Regions from separate parts of the Metabacillus dongyingensis genome, predicted to be linked through region 4. Evidence: riboswitches for the same ligand, from Rfam matches in the RefSeq annotation. Region 4 holds a riboswitch; each other region holds the start of a gene.
What was found. Region 4 has a riboswitch for thiamine pyrophosphate ahead of thiM (hydroxyethylthiazole kinase). Riboswitches for the same ligand answer to the same signal wherever they lie in the genome.
Positions count from the first base shown of each region.

Region 1: another riboswitch for thiamine pyrophosphate. It lies ahead of K8L98_RS20150 (MTH1187 family thiamine-binding protein); the one in region 4 lies ahead of thiM (hydroxyethylthiazole kinase).
Region 2: another riboswitch for thiamine pyrophosphate. It lies ahead of tenA (thiaminase II); the one in region 4 lies ahead of thiM (hydroxyethylthiazole kinase).
Region 3: another riboswitch for thiamine pyrophosphate. It lies ahead of tenA (thiaminase II); the one in region 4 lies ahead of thiM (hydroxyethylthiazole kinase).

Region 1 covers NZ_CP082944.1:4,037,606-4,042,393, forward strand. The annotation lists gene K8L98_RS20135 (ABC transporter ATP-binding protein) at 1-537, opposite strand, end outside; gene K8L98_RS20140 (ABC transporter substrate-binding protein) at 539-1,531, opposite strand; gene K8L98_RS20145 (ABC transporter permease) at 1,547-2,335, opposite strand; gene K8L98_RS20150 (MTH1187 family thiamine-binding protein) at 2,310-2,600, opposite strand; TPP riboswitch at 2,702-2,814, opposite strand; TPP riboswitch at 2,957-3,058, shown strand; gene thiT (energy-coupled thiamine transporter ThiT) at 3,165-3,737, shown strand; gene K8L98_RS20160 (hypothetical protein) at 3,915-4,112, shown strand; gene K8L98_RS20165 (NAD-dependent epimerase/dehydratase family protein) at 4,130-4,788, opposite strand, start outside.
Region 2 covers NZ_CP082944.1:1,222,951-1,227,738, reverse strand. The annotation lists gene K8L98_RS06045 (thiazole synthase) at 1-212, opposite strand, end outside; gene thiS (sulfur carrier protein ThiS) at 216-419, opposite strand; gene thiO (glycine oxidase ThiO) at 416-1,531, opposite strand; gene tenI (thiazole tautomerase TenI) at 1,528-2,136, opposite strand; gene tenA (thiaminase II) at 2,133-2,819, opposite strand; TPP riboswitch at 2,892-3,001, opposite strand; gene K8L98_RS06020 (monovalent cation:proton antiporter family protein) at 3,071-4,788, opposite strand, start outside.
Region 3 covers NZ_CP082944.1:4,052,893-4,057,680, reverse strand. The annotation lists gene K8L98_RS20250 (MurR/RpiR family transcriptional regulator) at 59-820, opposite strand; TPP riboswitch at 1,393-1,496, shown strand; gene tenA (thiaminase II) at 1,610-2,293, shown strand; gene K8L98_RS20240 (ECF transporter S component) at 2,293-2,889, shown strand; gene K8L98_RS20235 (ABC transporter ATP-binding protein) at 2,867-4,462, shown strand; gene K8L98_RS20230 (energy-coupling factor transporter transmembrane component T family protein) at 4,452-4,788, shown strand, end outside.
Region 4 covers NZ_CP082944.1:2,738,805-2,743,592, reverse strand. The annotation lists gene K8L98_RS13595 (sodium-dependent transporter) at 1-697, shown strand, start outside; gene K8L98_RS13590 (LysE family translocator) at 766-1,389, shown strand; TPP riboswitch at 1,861-1,969, shown strand; gene thiM (hydroxyethylthiazole kinase) at 2,021-2,839, shown strand; gene thiD (bifunctional hydroxymethylpyrimidine kinase/phosphomethylpyrimidine kinase) at 2,826-3,647, shown strand; gene thiE (thiamine phosphate synthase) at 3,637-4,281, shown strand; gene K8L98_RS13570 (GNAT family N-acetyltransferase) at 4,747-4,788, shown strand, end outside.

The sequences.
Region 1 (4,788 bases), 1.3 Mb from region 4:
TGTTTCCTCGCATATTTGGATAAACCACTTCTGCAGTTCAAGTCTTGTCATCGCATCAAGTTTGCCGAATGGTTCATCTAATAGAAGAAGTTCTTTATTGTTTAGGTATGCTCTTAGGAAATTGGCACGCTGCCGCATTCCGCCTGAGAGCATAAAGGGATAATGCTCTTCAAATCCTGCAAGCCCAAATTTCGGGAAAAGACCGCGAGCTTGAGTGCGCGCCTCATCTCTCCCGGTACCTTGTATTTCTAATGGAAGAATAACATTATCCAAAACCGTTCTCCATGGAAACAATACATCACTTTGGGGCATATAGCCGACAAGACCGGTTTTATTTGTAATATCTTCTCCATTATACTTTACACTGCCTTTAGTCGGCTTATTGATGCCGGCTATAATATCAAGCAATGTGCTTTTTCCGCAGCCGCTTGGTCCAATAATGCTTACAAATTCACCCTTTTTCACATTCAAGTCTGTCGGCATCAGGACATTCTGGTCTTTAGAATAAGATTTGCTGATTTGAGAAAGAGTCAGCATGCTATTTCTTTCCTTCAGGCAGGAATTCATTTGTAAAAGCTTCACTTGGTTCAATGTTCTCTTCAATCAGCTTTCGTTCATACATCCAATCGGCATATCTTTTCCAGACTTTTTCATCTTGAATGCCCCATTGCTTCGCTTTTCCCTGATACTGATCACTTAGCCACACTTGGCTTTCCTTTACTAGCTCAGCATTAATCTCAGGTACATTTTTAATCAGAATATCCGCTGCTTCTTCCGGCTCTTCAATGGCAAATTGATAACCCTTTGATGTAGCCTTCATGAAGGACTGAACCATTTCTTTGTCTTTTGCAATTTTGGATTCGCTGGTTGCAATAACCGGAGTGTAATAGTTTAATGCTGGATCAAGGTCTTTTAAATAGATGTAGTTCAATTCAATTCCCTGGCGAGCAGCCTCAACCCCATCCCATCCCTGGAAAATCCATTGAAAGTCTGTATCGCGTCCGATCGACTTGAAAAAGTCTGTTGCTCCAAGCGTGACATAATCCACTTTTTCAAAGTCTGCATTCGATTTATCCATTACAGCTTTAATAACAGCTTCTTCTGTAGGAGAACCCCATCCCCCGTAACGTTTTCCTTCAAAATCCTTTGGAGAAGTGATGTTTTCTTCTTTTAAAGAAGCAAATGCAGAAGTATTCTCCTGTATGATTGCTCCTATTGAAACAATCGGCACACCTGTTGATCTTGCGTGTGTAATATTCTCCTGATGGCTGACAGCAAAATCAACTTCACCAGAGGCAACAATCTGATCCGCACTGACTCCTTCACCAGGTTCAACTATTTCAACATCAAGACCTTCTTCTTTATAGAAGCCATTTTCTTTCGCTGCATAAATGCCTGTATGATTTGTATTTGGAAACCAATCCAGCATAATCTTCACTTTTTTTAATTCCTCATCAGAGGATTTTTCTGCCGATCCGCATCCAGATAAGATGAACACTAAACTAAATAGAATAAATACGAGTTGTTTCATTTTTTCTCCCCCGTGCTAGTTAGAATGCTTTTGCTGCTTATATTTCCAAGGCATCATGATTCTTGCCAGTATTTCAATAAGTGTAAAAATGATTAAGCTTAAACCTACTATTAAGACGATTGTTGCAAATACTTTATCTGTCAGAAACGATTGGGAGGATCGAGTCAATAGAATTCCGAGTCCTTTGCTTGCACCCAGCCACTCTCCGATAACCGCCCCCATCACACTGTATGTTCCGGCTATTTTCAACCCTGAAAAAAAGAAAGGTGTTGCAGCTGGAAGCTTCAATTTTAAAAACATCTGTCTGCGGCTTGCTCCAAGCGTTCTCATGAGCTTCACCATATCCCTGTCTACTAAACGGAAGCCGTCAGAAAGATTGATGGCGATCGGAAAGAAACAAACGAGCGCCACGACAATTACTTTAGGAAAAATGCCGAATCCAAACCAGATGATAAGCAATGGAGCAAGCGCTATTATTGGAATGGTTTGTGAAAGAACAAGCAGCGGTTCAACTGCTTTTCGAACCCAATCTGACAGGTCTATTAAGATAGCAATCAATACGCCCGCTGTTACAGCGATCAATAAACCAAGTACTGCTTCCGACAGAGTCTGCAGGATATGTCCGCCTATCGTTCCCCTCATTTCAGCAAGCGTGATGAAAATATGAGTCGGACGAGGCAGAATCCAATTTTCCACTTTTGAAACGATGACAGCCAATTCCCACAAAAAGAGGAATGACAGCAGCACTATACCAGGAAGCGCTATTCCTGAAAGTGTTTTAACGGTATTTCTTAAGTTTTTCATCCATTGTGACCCCTTCTTTTGGGCGGTAATGAATTTTCATGTGAGTCATTACCTCGGTTGCACCGGCTGAAATACAGGCATCCTGCGCTTGCTTAACGATATCAATCAATTCATCTAGCTCTCCCTCCATAACCGTCTCCATCGCACCTACCTCATATTTAACTCCTGATCGCTGAACAACCTCGATCGCTTTGTCGACAATTTCATATGTATTCCCTTCTGATGATTTAGGCAGCACCTGAAATGCTAGATTTACACTGGACATTCTTTATCCTCCTTAAAATTTATTAATATATGAATATCTGACCGAACAACAAAAAAGGCTGCCACTGGGGCAGCCTTAACGCATTCGCAAAGTTATGGAAAAGTAATGCATCTTCCGCATTCCCTCCGCTGGCATTACCCAGATCAGGTTAAAGGGTCGATACAAGAATCAGTATCCTCTCAGCCAAGTTCACTCAGCTCCCCTGCATATATTGAATTCATGGAAACTATAGCAAGATTTTGGATCCTTGTAAAGACAGATAAAAGAGCTTTCCATTCTTTTCTGAAAAAAATCAAGATTTAGTCTTGTCGAATTTTGCAACTTCCTGTATAGTAGTGTCTAAATCATATATTGCATTTGACCACTTGGGGAGCCATTCGGCTGAGAGTGAACGTTATGTTCAGACCCGTTGAACCTGTATAGTTAAAGCTTACGTAGGGATGTGGCGATGGATTCAAGTGATAACCCAACCAAAGCAGTGCGTGGAAACCATCCGACATTCCCCGCATTGCTTTTTATTATGGAAAAAAACTGCCCCGGTCAATGCTGAAAAGGGGAAGAGCTATGCAGACAAATACACGTCTAGTTTTTTTAGTAGAAGCAGCGATTCTATCAGCAATTGCATTTCTGCTTGATTTAGCAACAAGCTTCATTGGCAAAATGCCTCAGGGAGGGTCAATTTCGCTTGCAATGATTCCAGTCCTGATCATGGGTTTTCGCCACGGATTAAAGGGAGGACTGCTGACAGGCTTTTTACTTGGCGTTTTGCAGACGATTATGGGCTACACCACAATTGTGCATCCAGTCCAGGGTTTTCTTGACTATTTTGTTGCATTTACCGTGGTAGGTGCCGGAGGAGTTTTCTATAAACAAGTCCAAAGCTCTCTGAATCCTCTTAACAGAGGACGATTAATTGCTTACGTAGTAGCAGCGGCTTTTCTGGGAAGCTTCCTTAGATTTGCTGCACATACACTTGCCGGCGCTATTTTCTTTGCAGAATTTGCAGGCGATAAGCCCGTTCTGCTGTATTCAGCCGGCTATAACGCTTCCTACATGGTGCCTACATTTATCATTTGCTCAATCGTCTTAGTACTGATGCTCACTGCTTCTAAATCACTTGTCTTAAAAAGAAAATAGATTCTGTCAAAAGCACCGATTTTTTTCGGTGCTTTTTTATCCTATTAAAATTTATATAATTTCTTCCATTCATGTCTATTCCAGCGCCTGACTCTTCGGTCAGAACTTATTTCTTGTCATAAACACTCTATCATCAGCATGTACTAGTAGTAATAGATTTCTTATGGAGGGCAAATGATGAATCTATCCTTCTCATTGATGATGATAACATTTTTATTGTCGATTATTCATTTTCTATATGGTTATTTTGAAGCGATAAGGATCAGCAACGAAGAAGAATTAGTCAACGGCTGGTCTATGATTTTCTCTTTCCCGCTTGGGTTTGTATTCGCATATTTTGCTTCGGTATTTCATCAGCAGGTTTTACCCCACTAAAAAGAAACGCGACAAGGTCACGTTTCTTTTTTCATTACCTCTATTAATTTCTCTAAGTACGGATCCAATTCCTCAAATGAGTATCCAGCACTTTCAGCCTTTGACACATTCAGTGTCCATTCACCTGATAATCCATAAGGTGAAGCATTCTCTTTCGCAATCTCCCTTGTCACAATCGCTTTTTTCCCGACAGCACATCCGATTTTAAGCAGAAGATCATTCAGTGACAGACTTTTTTCAAAAGCGGCATTGTATGCACCCGTTAAGGTTTTTTCTCCAGCCATATACAAGAATCCCGCTGCGTCCTCAGCTGAAGTATAGCTGTAAAAATATCCAGGATCTGCAATTCCAATCGGTTCCTCGTTCTTCACCTTTTTCACATGAAATAAAAAGCGTTCCGTATAATCATCTATTCCGATTACCAGAGCAGGTCTTACAGCGGCAACAGGCACATCCGCATTCTGAAAAAGATAGGCTTCTGCACTGCGTTTCGCTTCCTGATAGCCGCTTATCCCTTTATAGTCTTTGCGCTCTTTAAAAGAAGGCTCATACGACAGAGGATCAAAGTCCTCTTCTGTCTTCCCTCTCCCAAATTCATAGACTGCCATTGTCGAAGTGAAAATATAATGCCTGATTTTGCCGTGTAGCGCTTCATAAGCAGATTTTGCTTCAAGCG
Region 2 (4,788 bases), 1.5 Mb from region 4:
GCGGTGTTCGGCAGCAGCGTGTAGCGGGAAAGATCAAGCTGCTCCAGAAAATTAGGCTGAGACGGTTCAAAAATATTCATTCTTCTCACAGCGAATGTTAAAATATCTGCTTCAGCCGCTTTTACCGCTTCTTTTTGAATATCAAAAGAGGGATATTTTCCCGTTCCAAGCAACAGTCTTGATTGAAAAGTTTTTCCTGCAATCGTTAACATAAATTATCCTCCTCCTACAAATTGAACAATTTCAAAAACATCCCCATCATTAATAACTGTTTTCGCGTATTCTTCTTTGGCTATTATTTCTGAATTATGTTCCACGATGATGATTCTTTTGCTCACCTCATAAAAAGCAAGCAAATCTTGAACGGTGCGCACTGAAGACTGCATTTCTATCATGCTGCCATTCACTTTTATGTTCATAGTTTCACCCCTGCCGCACGGTCCATTCTAAATGCATGAACGTATTCTTCAGCTGCCGGTCGATTAAAAAATAAATCTCTGATCATTTCACCTGTTTTGGGAGCGAGCAGGATGCCATTTCGGTAATGCCCTGTTGCCACAAAGAGATTCGGTATGCCCTGATGCTTGAAAATAAATGGCTTGCTGTCGGCTGTTCCCGGCCTTAATCCTGCCCATGCACGCTGAAAAGAGGCATCTTCAATTGCCGGCATAATTTTAACTGCTTTATTCATGAGAGCAGCGATTCCTTGTACGGAAGGCTCTGTATTCCAGGTTCCTTCTTTCATCGTTGCCCCAATAACTATTGTTCCATCAAGCTTTGGCACAAGATAACAGCTTTCATGAAAAACAGTAGAAGATAGTTTTCCATCTTTCATTGTCACAGACAAACATTCGCCCTTAACAGGATGTACAAATATATTGCGTGTGAACTCCTTTATCAGCCGGCTGCTCCATGTGCCATTTGCAAGAATAAGAGCTTCGCAAAAAAACGTATCTTGAGGCGTTTCGATTTCATAGTGTGAGCCTTCAAATCTGCTGAATTTGTATACTGGTGTGTTTTCAAAGATTTTTCCGCTCATCAGCTGAATGGCTTTTGTAAAGGCTTTGCACAGCGCGGCTGGAGTAAGCTTTCCATCTTTTTCAATTTTCAGAGCCCCGTAAATCGCATCTGTTATGCCTTTTTCATATTCTTGGACTTTTTCTTTGGAATGCCATTCTACGTCCTTTTCAATTTCTGCTCTTTTTTTCAAAGAATCGGCTTCCTCAGCCGTCATTGCCAGTTTGTACATTCCATTGTATTGAAGCTGTATGTCAATTCCGCTTTCCAGCAGTAAATCATGAGCTAATTTTGGATAAAGCGCCTGGCTTTCTTTAGCAAACCTGAAAAAAGCATCATCCTTTTCAGTTTCAGTATGGGCGCCAAGCATACCCGCCGCAGCACTGGATGCTCCGCTGCCTGTTTTTCCGCTTTCAAATACCGCAACTCGAAGTCCGGCTTTCGCTAAATAATAGGCAGAGGCAAGCCCGATGACTCCTCCGCCGATAATGCCGGCATCAAATAAAGGCTTCAATGGCCCATCCCCCTTTTTAATTGATCAGCAAGTTCAAGTGCCGCATGACTTGGATGCTCCGCTGAAAAAACATAGGACATCACGGCTGCTCCCTCAATCTTTATATCTCTTAGATCAGGAATGACAGCAGGATTGATTCCTCCAATTGCAATGACTGGAATGCTGACAGATTCCGCTATTTCCGCAAGCTTGCTTATCCCTCTTGCTTCTAGACCATTTTTTGATGATGTTTGGAATACATGCCCGAAAAGGAGACGATCTGCCCCATTTTCAGCACAATATACTGCTTCAGCAGCAGTGTGGACTGAACAGCCTACCTCAAGATGCGGGAAGCGCTGTTTCACCAGTTTCACATTGAAGCTGTGCGATGGGAGCTGAACCTGATGCAAACCAGAAAGAACAGCTGCATCCACACGGTCATTCATGACAAGCTTTGATTTCGGAACCCCATTTTGATGGAGCTCTTCAATTAAGCTGATCAGTTCCCCAGCTGATTTATTCTTCTCTCTAATATGAATGGCATCTGCAGAGGTATGTATATCTGTGATGATTTTTACGAGCTCTGCAGCAGAGTGCCGTCCATCTGTGACAAGGTGCAATTTCACTTTTGCATCAGCATGGTTTGTGTCTCATCCCACGCTTCCATCTTTTCCGCCATATCCCAAAAACGATATTCATACATCGAGCTGATGAGGAAGTTTTCCTTCATCATTTGTCTCTCGTGATCGCTTGCACGCAGAGCAAGCTCGTCAAATCTTGCAATCTGCTCGAGGACAAGCTCTTTAAACCAATCACCGTGATAAGTCGCAATCCATTTCTCATAAACTTCATCACCAGGCTTGCAATCTTTCAGGTGCTCCCCGACTTCATAATAGAGCCAATAGCATGGAAGCAGAGCTGCAATGATTTCACCAAGATTTCCTGTCGCAACTGAACGGTACATATGGGAGGTGTAAGCATACGCAGTTGGCGATGGCTTAAACTCCTTCCGTTCGGTGTCTGTGATTCCAAGCAGGACAGAAAATTGCTGATGCAAAGAGAGCTCTGCTTCATAGGTTCCCTGTGAATGAACGGACATCCGGTATGTTGTATGAAGGTCAGGGGCCATCGCCCCTGCAAAAGCCTGCACTTTTGCAAAATGCGTTAAGTAATAAGAATCCTGCATCACATAGTATTTAAATTTCTCCTTTGAAAGGCTGCCTTCGCCAATTCCTTTTACAAAAGGATGTTCAAAGCTTCCTTCCCACCATTTATCTGCATACTCCCGGCATTCTTTTGAAAATGACATGTTTTGTTCCTCCTCATTTTTAGTATAAAAACGGCAAAAAACCACTTTTCGCATAGAAAAGTGGTGTATGAATAGACCTTTACACCACTTCCCTACGCTGGTTTTAGCCAGATCAGGTTCGGAGGGTCTTGAAGGCAAACTTCAATCTCAGCCCTTCTAAAAGGGCTCCCCTAGCGGTTGTTTATATATTATTTTAGAAATATTTACATGTACATCATACCATGCTCAAAGAAACTTTCAAGTCAAAATTATCAACTTTTATGGAACTCAAGCTCTTGCCTGAGCTCATCCACATATTCAGCTGATCCAGTCAGAATCAGTAAATCTCCGCGTTTCAGCTCTGTATCGCCATGCGGCACAATCGATTCATTTTCCCTGAAAATACGGACAAAAATAACGTCGCCTGTAAATGGAAAGCTGCGGAGCACCATGCCATCGTAGTGTCTGTTGTTCATTTTTATCTGATAAAGAGCTGAATCGTTATTGGTCAGAATCTTCATGATGCCAGGTGCTTCAATAAGAGCCCTCAGCAAGGTTTTGGTAGAAAGCAGAACAGAGAAGACATCAATGTCTTTCGCTCTTAGCTGCTCGTCTAATAATGGTGATGAGATGCTTGCAATCACCCGTCCAACTTCAACCTCTTTTGCAAACATGGCGATTTCAGCATTCGTATCCTCATCTCCTGCAGCAGCAATAAGGATATCAGCTTCAAATACTCCCTGGGACTGCAGGGTCTCAATTGAGTAATCTTCAAGCTCCTCAATATGAAACAATGATTCAGCGATCTGCTGTTCATTTTTATCGACATAAGTATGATACACCGTCGTATCGTACATCTTCGGATTTAACTCGCGTGTCACCGGCAGTGTCATTTGATTGGCTCCTATAAAAGCTACCTTCAGCTTCTTTTGCGAAGACAGCTGTTCAGGGAAAAGCTTCTTAAATCCAATCGGAGTAAAAATACTCGTCAGAACAGCCGTTAAAATGAGCGCACCTGACATTTGTGCATCAATCACATTTACTCTTTCTCCAATGGTAGCTGCCGCAATAACAAGGGAAAGGGTTGATGTCAGCAAAAATCCTGAAGCAAGCGTTGTTTTTGTGTCATACCATCTCTTCAGTAAATAAATCGGCACAATTTTAGAGATCAGCAAGGCAATAAACAGCAATGGGATCAGCATTAAAATTTTTGGATCCTTAAACATCGACCATACATCAAGATCGACACCAACCATAACAAAGAAGATCGGTATCAAAAATCCGTAGCCGAAGGAATCCATTTTCTGAACCATTTCTTTGTTTGGGGACAGCAGTGAGACCAGAACACCCGCTAAAAACGCTCCTAATATGTTTTCTGCCCCGATTGTTTCTGATAAGGCAACAAGGACAATGATCAGAGTGAAAATAGCCCTTGTCCCAATTTGAATCGTGCCTTTAGACATCGTTTCAATAAATGATCTGCTCTGAAAGGTTTTGCCGAGAAAATATAAAACAATTCCAGCACCAAATAACAGCAGCAGCAGCCATGTATTTGTATTTTCTCCTCCATAAATCGATGCAAACACGGCAAGCAGAATCATCGTCACTAAGTCTGCTATGACAGCAACGAGCAAGATAATCTGTCCGATATTCGACTTCATAATGCCTGCATCCTTCAGTGTAGGGACCACCACCCCGAGCGATATGGTGGAAATGATCAGCGTCATCAAGAAGGCATTTTCTATAAAACCAAAGAAAACAAACAAATACGATAAGAGCAGAGACAAGATAAAGATGCCAACAAAGACAAGAAAAGAAACGGCAAACGTATTTGGCGCTTCCTTCCCGCTCGGCAGCAATTCTTTCTTCCGTCCACCGATAAAAGCAGTGAAATCAATTTCAAGTCCGCTCAAAAACATAAGAAAAATAAAACCGAGCATGGATAGCGTTTCGAGCCACATATCCTCCTGAACAAGATTAAATCCGCTTT
Region 3 (4,788 bases), 1.3 Mb from region 4:
TCGTTCCCTTTGCCTTCATAAAAAAAAGTTTCTAGTATTTACTAGAAACTTCTTAGTACTAATGATTCATATACGTCAGGATAATGAAATCCAAAATAATGCTTAACGGAAATCTCGAACTCATATCTAATTCGCCATAATATCCGTTTGTAATATGTGCATGAAAAGTGAGATCAACTTCTTGTTCCAACCGGCTATTCCGTCGGCCAACGACGGCTATTGTCTTTACGTTCTTCTCTTTTAATATATTTGCAAACTCTAGTATATGTAATGTTTCTCCACTATATGATACTAAAATGGCTAAATCATTTTCAGATAAACTATTGGCCACGCATCTTAGTTCATCCCAATCTTCACGTGCACTGCAGATTCTTCCTGAAAAGGTAAGCTTTCTAGCAGCTTCCACACAAGTTGGAAGTGATGCCCCAACCCCAAAAAACTCAACATAATTACTTTCTTTAATATACGCTGCAGCTTTTTGAATCTTTTCTTCATTGAGATTCTGTAAGGTTTGCTCCATTTCTTTTTTTACTCGATCTATTTGAGTCAATATCGTATTAGAAGAAATAATATTTTCATCATCTTTATCATGATCAACATATTTACTTAACGTGTATTTTAAATCTTGGAATCCCTCGTAGCCTAACTGTTTACAAGTTCTGCTAATCGTTGCGGTTGATACAAATAATTCTTTGGCAAGATCATTCACATTGGACTGAACAACGAAATTCGGGTTTATTAAAATATAGTCTAATACCTGTTTCTCTAACTGGCTTAATTGATCTCTGCGTTGAGATAATCGCTTTAAGAATGTTTTCATCGTTCATCACCACTCTATATTATTCCTTATACTATAGCATATCCATGAAACTCTAAAACAAAAGCTTTTATTGGTATACAGTAATCTTGGGATCATCTTTTTTTCATCTTCAGTTCCATTTTAGTTAATCACATTACCTATGTCATTTTATGCAAGTTCCAGAAAAAAGAGTCAGGATCATTTCTGATGGAATCAAAGTGGTACGGTGGATAATAAATTGATTCCTGCCGAAGGAAAACTAAAAGGTAAGCACGTAAAGATTCTGCCATCAATGTTGAGAGCAGTGAGAACTGCACTTTTTGATTGCTGTAAAATCTGATGTCAGCTGCAAATATACAGCTAGAATTGCGCTCTTTAATTATATTGAGGCCAATTAATCGAAGAATTTCTTGTGGGATTTATGGAGATTTTGAAATGATTCTTATTAAAGGTGTCTCATTATCCCGAAACTTCTAATCATAACTTCAGGGCTCTTTAACAAATGGAGTTAACAAAGTTTCATACTAATCCTGTAATTATAAATTGATTGACTTTAATAGAAAGCATGTGTACAGTAAATATTAAATTAATAGGAAGACCACTAGGGGAGCCATTTTATGGCTGAGACAGGAGTTATCCTGGACCCTTTGAACCTGATCTAGTTCATACTAGCGTAGGAAAGTGGAGTCCGTGTATGAATATATACAATTATTCTGCCGCTCCATTTTTGGAGCGGTTTTTTCGTATTTAACTTATAGTAGCCGCTCCCTATAGTGTCTTCCCGTTATAACCAATAAGGGGGCTAAATATATGAGTTTTTCAGCAGAACTAAGAAAAGAAGCAAATCCTATCTTTCATGCGATTTTCGAACATCCTTTTGTCCAAGGAATTGCCAATGGGGAATTAAAAAAGGAACAATTAATTCATTATGTTAAACAGGACTTTGAATATTTGAGTTCCTTTATCAGAATCTATGGAATAGCGGTCTCGAAGTGTGAGAATCGTGAAGATATGGATATGTTTAATCAGCAAATTTCATTTATATTAAAAAGTGAAATCCACCCGCATAATAACTTTTGTCAAGTAGCGGGAGTTCCATATGAAGTATTACAAGGGTATCCGTTATCACCATCTTCCCATCATTACATACGTCATATGCTTACAGTTGCACACGAAGGAACACTAGGGGAAATTTTAGCTGTCTTATTACCATGTCCGTGGACATATTGGGAGATTGGGAAAAGAATATTAAATGAAGTTAATCCAGACCGCTCTCATCCATTTTATGATTGGATAAATTTTTATGGGAATCGTACAGATTCGATTACAACCAAATTTTGTGACCGGATAGATGAGTGGGCAAAGGAAGCAACAGAGAGAGAAAAAGAAAAGATGAAAGAACATTTTTTAATAAGTTGTCAGCTTGAATATATGTTTTGGGATATGGCCTATAAACTCGAAGAATGGCCTGTGAAAATGGAGGTAGTTAAGTGATGAGCTGGAAGATGAAAGAAGTAGTTCTTGCTGTCATTCTAGCGGTGGCTTGTGGAGTTATTTATTTAGGATGGTCTACTCTTTGGATTCCGATTTCCGCTATTGTGGGGCCGGTGGGCGCAGGATTTATGTTTGGGATTTGGGTGATTGCCAGTCCAATAGTAGCGTATATTATCCGAAAACCGGGTGCGGCGCTTATTGCAGAGGTTGCAGCGGCAGCAGTAGAGTTATTAACAGGAAGTCATTTTGGTCTATCGGCCCTTTTAATTGGCGTCTTTCAAGGTATTGGTTCAGAAATCGCATTCGCGATATTCAGATATAAACGCTACAACCTGTTTACATTAATGCTGTCTGGGGCTCTTGCAGCGGTTGGAAGCATGATCTATAACTTAATCGCCAACGGTTTTGGATATTACACGACAGAAGTATTTTTTGTTACGTTAGTAATTCATGTGATAAGCGGAATGATTCTCGGTGGCTGGTTAGCGAAAGCAGTCGTGGACTCACTGGCAAAAACAGGTGTTTTAGAACAATATGAAATTATGAAGGAAAAAAGGAAAAGGGAACACTTAAATGGAAATGTTTCTGGGATGTAAGGATCTATCTATTCGCTTTTATAATCGTTCTGAAAAAATACTCAGCAATATCACATTATCAATAAATAAAGGTGAGAAAGTATTAATACTAGGGCCTAGCGGGAGTGGGAAATCTACTTTGATTTCCGCTCTTGCAGGTATTATCCCTGAGCATATTGAGGCAGAAGTGAGTGGTGAAGTATTCCTCAGGAAAGATGCCGGCGTTATGTTTCAAGATCCTGATTCTCAATTTTGTATGCTTCATGTGGGTGAGGAGATTGCTTTTAGTCTCGAAAACCGATCTATTCCGCGAAACGATATGGACAAAATGATTTCTGACTTGATGGATAAAGCAGGGCTAAAGATAGATAAGAAAACACCAATTGAAACATTATCCGGTGGTATGAAACAAAGGTTGGCATTAGCTTGTTTATTAGCATTAGAACCAGAAGTCTTGTTCTTTGATGAACCAACAGCCCAATTAGACCCTGCTGGCAGGAACGAGATATTTGATTTATTGAATCAAATTTCGCAAAAGACAAACCAAACGATGGTTTTTGTAGAACATGTATTAGACGGCTGCATCGAATGGATGGATAGGGTCGTGATCATAAATGAAAGCGGGAGTATTATCGGGGATGGGAAGCCGAAAGAGATTCTGCTGAATTTTAATAATCAAATGAAAGAAGCTGGTATTTGGAGGCCGAAATTATTTCCGGAAAAATGGATGGAAGTTGTTCATAATAACTCACACCCGTTATCTATCAAACTTTCAAATATGATAGAAACGAAGTCAATTTCAAAAACCAAAGAATACAAAAAAGAGGATATTTTTATCAGCATCGAAAATGTTGAAATTGGTTATAGGAAGAAGGCAATAGTGAGAGACATTAATATAAAAATCCATAAAGGGGAATGGATTTCGATTGTAGGTGAAAATGGAAGCGGGAAAAGCACCTTCTTAAAAAGTCTTATTCGCTTGGAGCCAATTAAAAAAGGGGAAATTCACTTTCAAGATACTGAACTGAAAAAATGGTCAGATCGAGAATTATATGAAAAAGCGGGCTTTGTTTTTCAAAATCCAGAACTTCAATTTATAACGGATACGGTATTTGATGAAATTGCCTTTGGCGGCCGACAAAGAAATTGGCCTGAAGAGCTGATTCATACAAAAACGAACCAATTACTACAGGAGTTTGGATTGGAATCTTATCACAATGCTCACCCTTTTACATTGAGTTTAGGACAAAAACGGCGGTTAAGTGTAGCGACTATGTTGTTGTTTGATCAAAATTTATTATTACTTGATGAACCAACTTTCGGTCAGGATGAAAAGACAGCCAGAGAGCTTATTAAACGCCTGAAAGAGAGACAGGAACAGGGAACAACCATTGTAATGGTGACTCACGATATGGATTTAGTTGATGATTTTTCAGATAAAGTAATTCTCTTCAACAAAGGGAGAGTGACCTATCAAGGGACACCATATCGGTTGTTTTCTGATCAAAATCTTCTATGTAAAAGTGCGTTAATTCCGCCGCTCCATTACCAATTGATGCATGCACGAAAGGAGAGTATTTTTTATGAAGGCTAACCATTCATTTCTCGCTACTCTAAATCCTTCATGCAAATTACTTTCCCATTTTTTAATTATGTTTATATTGATGACAATTTCACATCCAAAAGTGACTTTATTGATATGGTTTTTTGCGGTATTACTCGGGATATTTTTAGGCGGATGGCGAATTTCATTCCTTATGAAAAGGCTTTTTCCTTATTTAGGATTTTTTATTCTTGTATTTTGGATGATGGCGGCATTTGGTGAAGGGCAAGAAACAATTTGGAAATGGGCCTGGTTTCATATTACCCAAGAGAGTATGAATCATGGCTTAACTTTAGCATTACGTATGTTAGGGTTTG
Region 4 (4,788 bases):
ATCCTTTTTCACACTAAGTGTGGGTGTTTCAGTAATGCTTACCTATAGTTCATACTTGCCGAAGGATTCAAATTTGCCGCAATCAGCGATTTCGATTGTAGGTATGAATATCTTTATAGTTGTTATGGCAGGATTAGCTATTTTCCCGGGAGTTTTTACATTTGGACTGAAGCCCGATGCTGGGCCTGTCTTGTTATTTAATGTTCTGCCGACCGTTTTTAATCAAATGGCATTTGGAATGATATTCTTTGTTGCCTTCCTGCTGCTTTTCTTATTTGCTTCATTAACATCAGCGTTTTCCATGCTTGAAATTATCGTTTCTGTAATTGCTAAAGGTGATGCTAATAAACGGATTAAGTGGTCCTGGATCATTGGACTGACTATATTCGCAGTTGGAGTGCCATCTGCCTTATCATTCGGAATCTGGAGTGACGTAAGCATTTTCGGAAAATCAATTTTTGATGCAGCCGATTATTTGGTCAGCAACATTTTGATGCCGATTGGCGCTCTGCTGATCTCCATCTTTGTTCCTTTGAAAATGAAAAAATCCATGCTTTACTCAGAACTTGCTAACGGTTCGTCTTTATCTAAAGGGCTCTTTAACACTTGGTTCTTTTTAATGAGATATGTAGCTCCAATTGCTATTTTCCTTGTTTTGCTGGATGTTTTAGGAATCTGGAAACTGCTTTCCCGTTAAATTAGGCTCTATCAAGCTTTCCCTCCATATGTTAAAATAGGTAAAATTCAGAATGGAGGGTGATAAGCTTGGAGCACTTATCATTATTTATCATCATGTCGATCTTATTAATTTTATTGCCTGGACCTGATACAGCCATCGCTACTAAGAATACAATCACTGGCGGGCGGGCAGGAGGAATGAAAACAGTGTTCGGGGCTTTGACAGCACTTTTAATTCATACTTTTGCAGCTGTGTTAGGTTTATCAGCACTTATTGTCAAATCAGCTTTTCTCTTTTCAATCCTGAAGTACGCGGGAGCTTGCTACCTCATTTATTTAGGCCTTAAATCTTTATGGACTTTAAAAAAACCGGGCAGAATACAAGATAGAGAAGAACAAAAGCCTGAAGCAAAGCAAGTCAGCTGTTATCAGCAGGGATTTTTGACAAATCTCCTAAACCCTAAGGTAGCTGTTTTCTTTTTAACCTTTTTGCCTCAATTTTTGGAGCCGGGATCAAATACTTTTACACAGTTTATGATCATGGGATTAACATACACCTTTCTTACTTTTATTTGGTTTATTATTTATATTTATTTGATTCATCAATTGAGTGCTTTCATGAAGAAGCCAGCTGTACAAAATTGGATGGAAGGCATTACCGGTGCAGTACTCATTGGATTTGGCATAAAATTAGCATTGGAAAGAAAGTAAAGACATCAGATATGATGTCTTTTTTATTTTGGCTGCTGATCTTGCCTACTTTGAAAAATACTATTAGCACAAATAGGAATCAATAAACCAGGAAAGCTGGGTTCTTATTATTTGATTCACATAAATGAACCTGGAAAGGAATAATAATCCATTCCTGACAAATCGGCTCTAAAATTGAGGAAATAAAAATGATAATACAGTCTAATGTCTGAATCACAAGAAGCTTATGAGAAAAGAACTTGGTGATTGCCCGTTTTGAGTGCCTCATAGATTTTCTCCGAGTATGATTCCTGCATATAAAAATTGGACTTGAAATTGTGCCTTTATACATTCATTTGCCATTTCAGTTTGGGATTCCAATCATACTTATTTTCATTTTATTGATAAAAACAAAAGTGATGGAGAAAAAAAACAGCTGCTTAATGGTTGCAAATCCAGTGTCAGAAGAGTAGACTTTGAATCATAAAATAAAATAATGAAAACGGGAGCTTGTGGAATCAGGCTGAGAGTACGGCTATCTGCCGTAGACCGAATGAACCTGTTGGATAATGCCAGCGCAGGGATGTGATTCAGGGATACATATGAGCACTTTGCCGCGGCAGAGTGCTCTTTATTATGGGGAGGAAAAAATATGATAGAGCCTAAAACGATTTATGCGATTCTAGAAAAAGTAAGAAAAGAAAAACCTCTGGTGCACAATATTACAAACGTTGTGGTAACGAATTTTACAGCAAATGGCCTGTTAGCAATCGGAGCATCGCCGGTCATGGCTTACGCCAAGGAAGAAGTGGCGGATATGGCGAAAATTGCTGGGGCACTCGTATTAAATATTGGCACCTTAAACGAAGAAAATGTAGAAGCGATGCTGCTTGCAGGGAAATCTGCCAATAAGCATGGCGTGCCAGTCATTTTTGATCCGGTTGGTGCAGGCGCAACAAAATACCGTACTGAAACAGCACAAAAAATCGTAAAGGAACTGGAGATCACTGCAGTTAGAGGGAATGCTGCTGAAGTGGCAAATGTCGTTGGGGAGAGCTGGTCGATAAAAGGAGTCGACTCCGGTGACGGCGAAGGTGACATAATCGAACTTGCTGTAAAAGCTGCAAAGCAGTTAAACACTATTGCGGTCATTACAGGAAAACAGGATATTGTTTCAGATGGAGAAACAACATATATATGCAAAAATGGTCATTCTCTATTAACTAAAGTAACAGGTGCAGGCTGCTTGCTCACCTCTGTTATCGGCGCATTTTGCGCTGTTGAAAAAGATTATGTTCGTGCTTCTGCTGCAGCATTAGCGGTTTACGGGAGTGCTGCAGAACTTGCAGCTGAAGGAATTGAAGGTCCCGGAAGCTTTCAAATCGAGTTTTTAAACAATCTTTATACCATTTCAGCTGATAATATTCAAAAACTTTCTGCGCTTGAGGAGGTCAGCCATGTCAATCTCTAAAGCACTGACAATTGCAGGCTCTGACAGCGGAGGCGGAGCAGGAATTCAGGCGGATTTAAAAACGTTTCAGGAATTGAATGTATACGGAATGTCTGCCATTACAGCGGTTACCGCTCAAAACACACTAGGTGTACATGGTGTGTTTCCATTAACAGCGGACGCGGTTGTGCAGCAGATTGAAGCGATTGGCTCAGACATTGGAGCTGATGCCATTAAAACCGGAATGCTTTTTAATAGTGAAATTATTGAAGCTGTTTCTGAACAAATAAAGAGGTTCAATTGGAGCAAAGTGATTGTAGATCCCGTCATGATAGCCAAAGGCGGTGCTTCATTATTGCAGGATGAAGCAGTAGAAGCATTGAAAAATCATTTGCTTCCGCTTGCTTTGGTCGTTACTCCCAACATTCCAGAAGCTGAAGTGCTGACGGGTTTGAACATTCTCAATCTTGATGATCGTCAGACTGCTGCCAAAATCCTGCATTCTTTTGGCGTGAAAAATGTTGTGATTAAGGGAGGTCATGCTGAAAACGAGGAACAGTTAGTAGATTTGTTATTTGATGGAACAGAGTTCAGCTATTTTACAAGTGAACGTATTCATACAAAAAATACACACGGAACCGGCTGTACCTTCGCAGCTGCCATTACAGCCGAGATCGCAAAAGGAAAGTCAATTTATCATTCGGCAGAAACCGCCGTTGCGTTCATCCGGGAAGCGATAAAAGAAGATCTTAAATTAGGACAGGGCCATGGACCTACAAATCATTGGGCTTATCAAAAGAAAAAGAGGGGACCTTTGCATGTGGAATGAGGAAGTGCGCGCGAAACTCCAGCTTTATTTTATTATGGGCAGCACAAACTGTACGGAAGACCCTGAAAAAGTCCTGTTCCAAGCAATTAGCGGAGGCATATCTATGTTTCAGTTCCGGGAAAAAGGAACGGATGCTTTAACAGGCAGCGAAAAAAAGAACCTGGCAAGAAAACTGCAGCAGCTTTGTAAGGACCATGGAATACCATTTATCATAAATGATGACATTGAACTAGCTCTTGCACTAAATGCAGATGGAGTTCATATCGGACAGGATGATGAAGATGCCGGAGCAGTAAGAAAGATTTTAGGCGAGGGGAAAATTGTAGGTGTCTCAGCCCATACCCTTGCAGAGGTAGAGAAGGCAATCGAGGATGGAGCCGATTATATCGGAGCAGGGCCTATTTACCCTACGCGTACAAAAACAGATGCAAAGCCTGTTAAGGGGACTTCTCTTCTTGAAGAAGTAAGAAACTGCGGCATTTTGATTCCAATCGTAGGAATTGGTGGCATTACAGCTGAAAATGCGCGTGCAGTTATTGAAGCAGGTGCCGACGGGGTCTCGGTAATTACATCGATAAGTCTTGCAGAAGATGTCTATAAAAGTGCGGCTGCTTTGAAGAAATCTGTATCTTGAATAGGAGAATAAAAGAAAACGTGCAAATCTTGATGATCATTTGCACGTTTTCTTAATGTTTGGATTTTTTAACGGCGATCCAGCTCAATTTTTTTTTGGTTCTTCTGTAAATCTCTCATGAATACTAGATTACTGGCAAAAATAAGGCGGTTCAGAAGGATTCAGAGAAAATACATAGAATAAAAGATGATGAAGTTCCCTGAATTTAATATAATAATATTATGTAAACTATAGCGGGTAAAATGATTAAGTACTTAAACCATAAAGAATACTGCACAGCAGAAAAGAGGACAGATTAAATTCTGTTCTTTTTTTATGAATAAAAGTATAGGTATGATGTGCTAGAATTTATTCTTATTTCAAAAAAATGCATAGGCAGGAATGACTGATTTTTCAGAAGTCATTGACATTGATAATCATTTTCAATTAATATTCATGTGTACTCACTGACAAGACAGTAAGGAGCTGAATCATATAGAAAACGTATATGAATTTGAAGCCATCATA